DNA from 2 places in the Bacillus altaicus genome. Region 1 is predicted to be linked to the other one. Evidence: riboswitches for the same ligand, from Rfam matches in the RefSeq annotation. Region 1 holds a riboswitch; the other holds the start of a gene.
What was found. Region 1 has a riboswitch for thiamine pyrophosphate ahead of tenA (thiaminase II). Riboswitches for the same ligand answer to the same signal wherever they lie in the genome.

Region 1 (4,915 bases):
TTAGACATTTTCTCAATTGATAAATTCACAATTATTCCCGGTAATTTTATCTTATTCCAACTACGCTTTAAGAACCCCTTTTGTTCTAACAAACTAAGAATGGCATTAATAATTTCTTTTTTAGATACACTTTGTCCAATAAATAAATTAATAAATGCTGAAATACGTTCCGTTCGAGCAAATCCTTCCCGAATGATTTGCTTTGGATTAATTTTTTCGCGACCATCACAATTTTTCATTGCAATTAATGCTAATTTCATTTCATTTTGCTCACCTGCCGTAACATGTACAGCTTTTACGACATCGTCTACAAGTTTCTTTTTATTTTTATGGCTATATTGCATTCTATATGGATTTTGTAATAATTTTTCAATGTTGTATCTTTCAATTTTTAACAACACCGGATTATCTGCATTTAATACATAGGATGAATCTTCATTTTGAGCTAAAACTATTTTGCTATCTAATAACGCTTGTTCTATCTCTATTATTATATCATCTGACCATACTTCTAACGTAATTGCGTCTAATCCCTTTGGAGCAAATAAAGGTAATAACTCATTCTCATTATTAGTTAATACTTTTTCACATTCTGGAAGTGATGTGAAATATGGGAATATTCGTTGGAATTCATTAAAAAGCTCCTCTTTTTCTCTTACTTTTATACCAAATTTTATTTTTGTTCCTTGAACTTTATATATATTTTCGTTATATGGAAGAAGCACCCTTACATTAGTTCCTCTAATATACTCTTTCGGACATTGGAGAATGTCCTCTAATTTAACTTCTCCACCTATCCTATACTCATCTTTTAAATTTCTAAAACGTTTAATCCATTTTATTCCTTTTTCAGCTTGTTGCACTTTTAACTTTATAAACCTTTGCTTTTTCTTATTTAATTCAAATTCAGGAGTTGAGATCAGTATTTGGCTCCGTTTTCGCCCTGAAAGTATAGAAATATCTTTATGATTATATTGTTGATAAAACCGCCTAATCCCTACGGATACTTTTAATAGCGGAATATTCTCACCTCCACGAGTTACGTATTCAAACCGATATACATAAGCGAAATAATCATGTGTTTCTTCATCTTTAATTGGCTCAGACATCGCTTCAAAAACATCTTGTGATCGCAGTGGCGAAAAATATATTTCTTCCTCATTTTTATTTTCCATACGTAAAGGCTGTTCGCAAAAGATATGAGTAATTAAAGCTGGTACCCATTTAGAAAACGTTTTTTTATCATGTAATACTGGTAAATTACTAATTAAATCATACTGCCATTCTAAATGTGGTGGATCTAGTAATTTATTCGGTTTCCAATCATGAATAACCTCATACCAGCTTTGGAAAATATAGTCTAACTGTTCTTGTCTCATTGGTTCTTTTGCTACAATCCAAGGTGTCTCTTCCTTTAGTACATATGGATCATGCTGAATGAACAATATATCAGAAAACATATCATACAATCTTTCATTTACAAGTTTTAATTTGCTCATTAATAAAAATGTTCTATAATGTATCTCTACAATCTCAAGCCATTCAATAGGAAAGTAAATATACGATACTTTCTCATTATAGAGGGGTTCTACTATATTTTTAAATGTTAATAACCGTAATTTTTCCATATTATTAATACTTCCTCTCTTAATATATATTGATCATAAATAATACTAGAAAAGATACCAATTTTTTTAAGCATAAACGAATCAAATTTAAACCAAGCACATTAAAGGAAATAGTTAAATCTAATTTGAATATATGAATAATATATTATTAAAACCAAATTAATAAAAAGTTACTATTAACATATAACTACCTCCTTATGTCACTCTCAATATCATAAAATCATTATAATGCATTATTTTATTTTTTATCTATGATTTACAAAAAAATTACAGAAACTAAATATAATAAAAGGTATCACCTCTTTATATAGCGATACCTTTTATATACTCTTTATTAAATAACACCTTTAACTTCTGCATTCACCGGCCATTTTTCTAATGTATATGCCATTTCCCAAAATGAATATTCATATTGACTACTAAAAATAAAATGTTGTCTCATACGATTACGGTCTGCCTCTGTTACTTTTTCAGCAATCGTATCTAATCGTGTGATTTGCTCTTCTACTAGAGTGCGGAACCAATCCGAACCATATGCAGAAATCCATTCTTGATAAATTGGTTCTTCTGGTTGACATTCTTTTAATCGTTCACCGATTTCATAATATAACCAATAACAAGGTAAAATAGCCGCAATAATATCTCCTAAATGCCCTTCATAAGCTGCACGATACATATGAGATGTATATGCATATGCAGTTGGCGCAGGAATAAAATTATCTTTTTCTTCTTTCGTAATCCCTAATTTCTTTGCGAAATTCTCATGTAAAGACAACTCAGCTTCATACGTATTTTGTGCATGATGCGCCATACGAGCCGTCGTTTCTAATTCAAGAGCCTTTGCAGCACCTAACGTTTGTACTCTAGCAAAATGACTTAAATAATATGAATCTTGAAGCACATAATAACGGAAACTAGCTAAATCTAACGTTCCTTCGCCAAGCTTTTTTAAAAAAGGATGATTGAAACTCGCTTCCCAAATTGAATCTACTTCTTTACGTAATGATTGTGAAAAAGTCATTTAAATCCCTCCAATAATTTATAAAATATAAGTATTTATCCCCTTTATTAAAGCTGTAAAATAAAAAAACTTTCTTTACAGGCGTAAAGAAAGTGAAATAGACAATATTAATTTATGCATTAAATACCATGTCTTCCCCACTTTCCTACGCTGGCATTAACCAGATCAGGTACTAAGAGTCTCAAAATTACATTTGATCTCAGCCTATAAAAGGCCCCTCTAGTGGATAAATATTTAGTTGTCGTATTGTAATTATCATAGCATACTTCGTGGAACTATCAAAAGTTTTAATTGTACAATTATCTTAAAAACCTTCTTCTTTCCTTACTTTTAATGAAGTTTCAATGATCATATCTAATAGCTTACTATAGCTAATTCCCGCTGCATCTGCACTTTTCGGCAGTAAACTTGATTGTGTCATCCCTGGTAATGTATTAACCTCCATTACATATGGAATTCCGTCCTTCACCATCATATCAACCCTTGCATAAACACTACATTTTAATGCTTTATAACAAGCCATTGACGCTTTATTTACACGTTCCTTAATTTCAGTTGGAAGTTCAATAACTTCTTCAATTGTACTAACATCATCGTATTTTGCATTGTAGTCAAAAAACTCAGCTGCATGTCGAATCGAAATGATAGGTAACTGTTGGCCATCAAAAATTGAACATGTAATCTCGTCACCTTTTATATACTTCTCAATTACTACTTCAGAATCCCATTCGAATACAGTTTCCAGCATTGAGATTAATTCGTTTTTATCATTAACGATCTTTACTCCAACACTTGAGCCACCAGAGTTAGGTTTTACCACTAACGGAAATCCTATCTTATCTAACTCTTCAAGCTTTAGATCATCCATTTTTGTAAGTTCAATCCATTCTGGTGTTTCTACTCCTTCATAACGCAAAATCTTTTTCGAAATATTTTTATCCATACATATACCGCTAGATAACATATTGCTACCGCTATAAGGAATACCTAAACTCTCAAGCGTCCCTTGAACTGTACCATCTTCTCCGTATTTTCCGTGTAATGCTAGCAAAGCAAAATCAATGTCTTTCGCTTTTTCAATTAAATCCATTTTTTCATTTAACGTAATTGGAACTATTTCATACTTACTCTTATCTAAATGTGCAATCATTTCATTCCCAGTCATAATTGATACTTGTTTTTCAGAGGATACTCCTCCCATAATAACGCCAATTCTCATTTTCTCAACTCCAAGTTTCATTTTTTAATGTTTCACCAATTATTTGAATCCCGCTAACTATTTCCTTTTCTTTCAAACGCGAAAATCCTAATCGGAAAGTGTTCGCTCCTCCTCCATCAGAGTAAAAAACATCTCCAGGAGAAAACGTAACGCCTTTCTCATAACACTTTTGTAAAAGTATGCGGGCTTGAATTTCTTCTTCCAACTCTATAAACAAATGAAGTCCACCATCTCCAGTCATTCTTTTAAACGGAATGTACTGATTACACGCCCCAACAGCTAACTCATATTTTTTCTTATAAACAGATCTTGCTTTTTTTAAATATTTTTCAAAATATCCTTCATGTAAATATTGAAACAGAACAGCTTGATCTAACGTAGAAGTGTGAATCGTTCTTGCTCTTTTAACACTTTCTAAATAATGTATCAGTTCTTTATCTGCAATGATCCAACCTACACGTAAACCGGGGAAAAGTACCTTTGAAAAACTACTAATATAAATCACATTATTACCGGCCCCAGAAAAAGTTAATAAGGGGGCTAAATGTGAACCTGAATAACGTAATTCTTCATTAAAACCATCTTCTATAATAGGAATCTTATATTTTGAAAATAATCCCATCAATTCCGTTCTTTTCTCCGAACTCGTAACAATACCAGTTGGATTATGATAAGAAGGGATTAAATACGCGAAATCAAAATCCTTTTCACGCAAACTTTTTTCTACTTCAATCGTATCAATACCATCATCATTCATATTAATTCCATGAACTTCAAGTCCATGTAAACGAAAAAGCTTCAATGCAGCATGATGAGTTGGGTTCTCACAAATAACACGTCCTGATTTCTTCGATAAAGAAGATAATACAATATCTAATCCTTCTGTAAATCCATTTGTAATTAGAATATCTTTGTTCGAAATATCTACACCTTTCATTTCCATGTAATGAAGTAAATAATTCATTAACGGTTTATAACCTTTTGCATATCCGTAGTTCAATACGATATCCCCTTCAATGGACATGCGAGTAAGAAAAGCTCTTTTGA
Region 2 (4,915 bases), 2.1 Mb from region 1:
TTGGCATAAGCTATCGTTTCTTCAAAAGAATGTATTGTTAACTGTACTCGTTATTTTAACGCTTGTTGGTACTATGGGAGCGTTAAGTTTTAATATGTTTCAAAATAGTATGATGTCTATATTTGAAAGGCATTCTTTTGAAACAGGAGATACGGTATTACATAAATTAGACGCAGAAATATTGAGAGATGTTGCAAAAGACCCAACGTCAGAAAGAGAAAAAAGAGAGAAATTAACAGAGAAATTAGATGAATCAACGAAAGAATTGAACAGTGTTGGACAAACGTATGTTGTTGGAGCGAAAAAAAATGAAAAAGGTGAGTTACAAATCGTCGGTTTGTCTACAGGTTTAGCAAATGTTGTTGAAGTAAAGCCGGGAGACTATTATAAACAACCAGATCGTTGGATGAAAGCATATGATAAAGTAATGAGTACGAAAAAAGCAAATATGACAGAAGTATATGAAGACGAATTAGGATCATGGGTAACGATATTAGAGCCAATTAAAGATGGAGAAGATAATATTGTGGCAATTGTTGCAGCCGATGTAGATGCCTCTATCGTTCCTAGTACAAAGGAAAAATTCATTATACAAGGTTTAATGTTTATTTGTATTTCTGTTTTAATTGCAACTGTTATTCAATTCTTAATTGTGCGTAACGCACTTGCTCCATTGCGAGATTTACGTGAAGGATTGCGCAAAGTTGGTGAAGGTAATTTAAGTATTAAATTAGAGGAAAGACCAGATGATATTGGTACTATTAATGCGTATTTTAATAATACCATCGAGAAGTTTAAAGGAATTATAGATAAAGTGAAGCAGACAGCAGAACAGGTTTCCTCATCTTCACAAGAATTGTCAGTGAGTACGAAAGAGAATAGCATGGCAGTTCAAGAAATCGTAAGTTCTATGGTTGAGTTAAGAGCGGGCGCTCAGTCACAAGAAACTTCAGTACCACAGTATTTAGGTATTGTATATGAAATGGAAGATAAGATGGAAGAGATAACGAATGCTGCAAAACAAATGGCGAAAGAGTCTGAAGGTATGGATCATCATTCAGTAAAAGGAAATGGTGTTATTGAACAGACGATTAATCAAATGAATATAATACAAAATGCAGTACAAGATTTATCTTCTATTATTTGTTCTTTGGAAACAAGATCAAAAGAAATTAGTGATATTGTAACAGTAATTACAGGTATTTCAAATCAAACTAATTCGCTAGCTTTAAATGCTTCTATTGAAGCTTCACGTGCTGAGGAAACCGGAAGGGGATTTGCCGTTGTTGCTGATGAAGTGCGTAAATTAGCAGAGCAGACGGAAGCATCAGCAAAAGATATAGCAAAATTAATCGGGGAAACACAAGCTGAAACGGAAGAAGCTGTTGTTTCAATGCAAAAAGCTTCAAAAGAAGTAGAATCTGGAATTAAACTTGTTGAAAGTAGTGGTGCTTTCTTTGAAAAAATTTCAAAATCAGCACAATTTGTTACAAATCAAGTTAGAGCTGTTTCTAGCAATTCAAGTGATATTTTGCAAAATGGCCAAAATATTGTTCGTGTTGTAAATGAACTATCACATATCGCAAATATGTATGCGAATAGTAGTAGTAATATTGAAGAGAGTATGAAAGAACAGGAAATGTCTGTACAAGATATTGCTGAATTAGCTAGTTCTTTAAGTTGGCTTTCACAGGAGTTACAAGAGTTAATTGGGGAATTTAAAAGTTAAATGAAATGATTATACATGCTTTTGTTTGTTCAATAAAATAAATCATGCTACAATGAAAACGAATTAAGAACCGGGGAGCCAATTGGCTGAGAGGATGTAAGTATACATCGACCCTCAACCTGATCTGGATAATGCCAGCGTAGGGAGTTACTTTAAAGTGATGTAGCATAAGTTATTATAGAATAACTTGTATACAAGGCTTTCCTACATGGTAGGAAAGCCTTTTCTTTTTTTGAAACCATATTTTGTAAGGGGGATTTTATTATGTCACAAAAAGTTACAATTTCATTTTCAGTAGTACCACAAGCGAAGAACAAAGATGTGTATTCCGTTGTTGATAAAGCAATTGAAGTTGTACAACAGTCGGGAGTTCGTTATGAAGTAGGGGCAATGGAAACAACGTTGGAAGGAGAATTAGATGTACTTCTTGACGTCATTAAACGCGCGCAACAAGCTTGCGTCGATGCTGGAGCAGAAGAAGTAATCACTTCTATTAAAATTCACTATCGTCCAAGTACAGGCGTAACGATTGACGAAAAAGTTTGGAAGTACCGTGATGAATATGCAAAACCAGAAGCGATCTAAAATAATCACAACAATTTGGCTTATCCTTCTCATTGCTATATGGGAAGGATCTGTTTCATTATTTAAAATTGAGCCGTGGATTTTACCGAAGCCGTCTGCAATTGTGCAAGAGTTAATTGGAATGAAAGATTTACTATTACCGAATACAGTGCAAACGTTACAGGAAGTAATAATTGGGTTGTTTTTTGCAATTTTACTTGGGACGAGCATTGCTATCATTATGGATGTCATCCCTTTATTTCGGATTTTAATGAATCCGTTGCTCGTTATTTCGCAAACAATTCCAATCGTTGTGCTCGCACCATTATTTATTATTTGGTTTGGATACGGAATGTTGCCAAAAGTAATGGTTGTTATTCTTGTTTGTTTCTTCCCAATTGCGCTTAGCATTTTAGAAGGTTTCCAAACGGTAGATAAAAATATGCTGAAACTGTTACAAACAATGAAGGCAACGAAATGGCAAGTTTACCAGAAAGTAAAGTTTCCAGCAGTACTCCCATACTTTTTCTCAGGTTTAAAAATTGCTGTTACATATAGTGTGATGGGAGCGATTATTGGGGAATGGCTTGGTGCTAGCGAAGGATTAGGAGTTATGCTTACAAGAGCAACGAAATCCTTTTTAACGGCCCGGGTATTTGGTGTTGCAGCAATTATCGTCATGGTGACACTATTTCTATACTTTATTGTTGAATTTATGGCAAGAATAACAGCACCATGGATATACAGAAAGGGCGGCAGAAAATGAAAAAAGGTTTAAAAATTATGTTAGCTGCATTATTAGCAGTTGGTGTTGCCGGATGTAATACGGCGAAGAAAGAAGAGAATACAAGCAAAGAAAAGAAAGTGAAAGTCGTTTTAGATTGGTTCCCTAATACAAACCATACTGGTTTATACGTAGCGAAGACGAAAGATTATTATAAAAAACAAGGATTAGATGTAGAAATTATTCAACCAGGTGATAATGTTACAGCGGAACAAATGATAGCTTCAGGAAAAGCTGATTTTGCAATAAGTGCACAAGAAAATGTAACGTTAGCTCGTGTTGAAGGTATTCCTGTTGTATCTGTAGGAGCGATTATCCAGCATAACACTTCAGCTTTTGCATCACTTAAAAAAGATAATATGACGTCACCAAAAGATTTTGAAGGTAAACGTTACGGCGGCTGGGGGGGACCAGCAGAAGAAGCGACGTTAAAGACGATTATGGAGAAACATCAAGCTGATTTTAATAAAGTTGAAAAAATTATTCTTGGACAAACAGATTTCTTTAAATCAATCGGTCGTGATGCAGACTTTGAATGGATTTATTATGGATGGGATGGAATTGAAGCGAAGCGTCAAGGAAAAGAGTTAAATACAATTATGGTGAAAGACTTAGATCCAGCGCTTGATTTCTATAGTCCTGTTATTATTACAAGTGAAAAACATACGAAGCAAGATAAAGATTTTGTGAAAAAATTTATGACGGCAACGACAGAAGGTTATGATTTTGCAATTAAAGAACCGAAAGAAGCTGCGGATATTTTAATTAAAGCTGTTCCAGATGTGAATAAAGAATTAGTACAAGAAAGCCAAAAGTGGTTAAGTACAAAGTATCAAGATGATGCAAAAGCGTGGGGAGTACAGAAGGAAGAGATTTGGACAAATTACATGAATTTCTTATATGACAACAAAGTTATTAAAAAGAAAATCGATGTAAAAGATGCCTTTACAAATGAATTCCTTCCAAGTGAAAAATGAGTGGATTACAAATAAAAGATATTGTAAAAGCTTTCGATGGAAAGAATGTATTAGAAAATATTAGTGCTTCTATACAAGAGGGAGAGTTTGTCTCTTTTGTAGGTCCGAGTGGTTGCGGGAAAAGCACATTGTTAAATATGATTGCGAGTGTTGAAGAGCCAACGAATGGAGAAGTGTTTTATAACGAGGAGTATGTAAAAAAACAAGATGTTGTTAGTTATATGCCGCAACAAGATTTATTACTACCGTGGCGATCGGCTTTACAAAATATTGTTCTTCCATTGGAAATCGAAGGAAAGCCTAAAAAACAAAGGCTGACAGAAGGAATGGAAGCATTAAAACAGTTTGAGCTAGATGAATATGCAGACCATTATCCAGAGGAGTTATCAGGTGGAATGCGTCAAAGAATTAGTTTCCTTCGCACATATTTATGTGAAAAGCCAATTATGCTGCTTGATGAGCCTTTTGGAAAATTAGATGCATTTACAAAAATGGAAGTACATAGTTGGCTCTTAAATTCTTGGCATCAAGAAAAGCAGACAATTGTTATGGTTACACATGACTTAGATGAGGCAATTTTACTTTCTGATCGCGTATTTATTTTATCTCAAAGACCAGCATCAATAGTTGGCGAGGTACAAGTGGAATTACCTAGGCCGCGAACGATGGATATGTTAACATCTCTTGAGTTAAAGAAGGATAAGGAAGAAATTTTAAGAGTATTGGCTCCTTATATGAAAAAATAGAAAAAAGTCTTTTAACAGTTTTTTGTATAATTGCTGTTAAGAGGCTTTTTTCTATTGAAGGAGAAAGATGAAATCTATAGGGGAAATAGTGGATTCATTAACATCGGATAAATTG

Region 2: linked by a shared signal. The riboswitch ahead of ACE38F_RS25735 (MTH1187 family thiamine-binding protein) and the one ahead of tenA (thiaminase II) in region 1 are both predicted to bind thiamine pyrophosphate.

The regions. Positions count from the first base shown of each region.
Region 1 covers NZ_CM143394.1:2,869,340-2,874,254, reverse strand. The annotation lists gene ACE38F_RS15065 (pPIWI_RE module domain-containing protein) at 1-1,628, opposite strand, end outside; gene tenA (thiaminase II) at 1,963-2,649, opposite strand; TPP riboswitch at 2,775-2,880, opposite strand; gene ACE38F_RS15055 (D-alanine--D-alanine ligase) at 2,954-3,868, opposite strand; gene pdxR (MocR-like pyridoxine biosynthesis transcription factor PdxR) at 3,873-4,915, opposite strand, start outside.
Region 2 covers NZ_CM143394.1:4,982,266-4,987,180, reverse strand. The annotation lists gene ACE38F_RS25740 (methyl-accepting chemotaxis protein) at 1-1,729, shown strand, start outside; TPP riboswitch at 1,791-1,892, shown strand; gene ACE38F_RS25735 (MTH1187 family thiamine-binding protein) at 1,994-2,314, shown strand; gene ACE38F_RS25730 (ABC transporter permease) at 2,286-3,059, shown strand; gene ACE38F_RS25725 (ABC transporter substrate-binding protein) at 3,056-4,054, shown strand; gene ACE38F_RS25720 (ABC transporter ATP-binding protein) at 4,051-4,800, shown strand.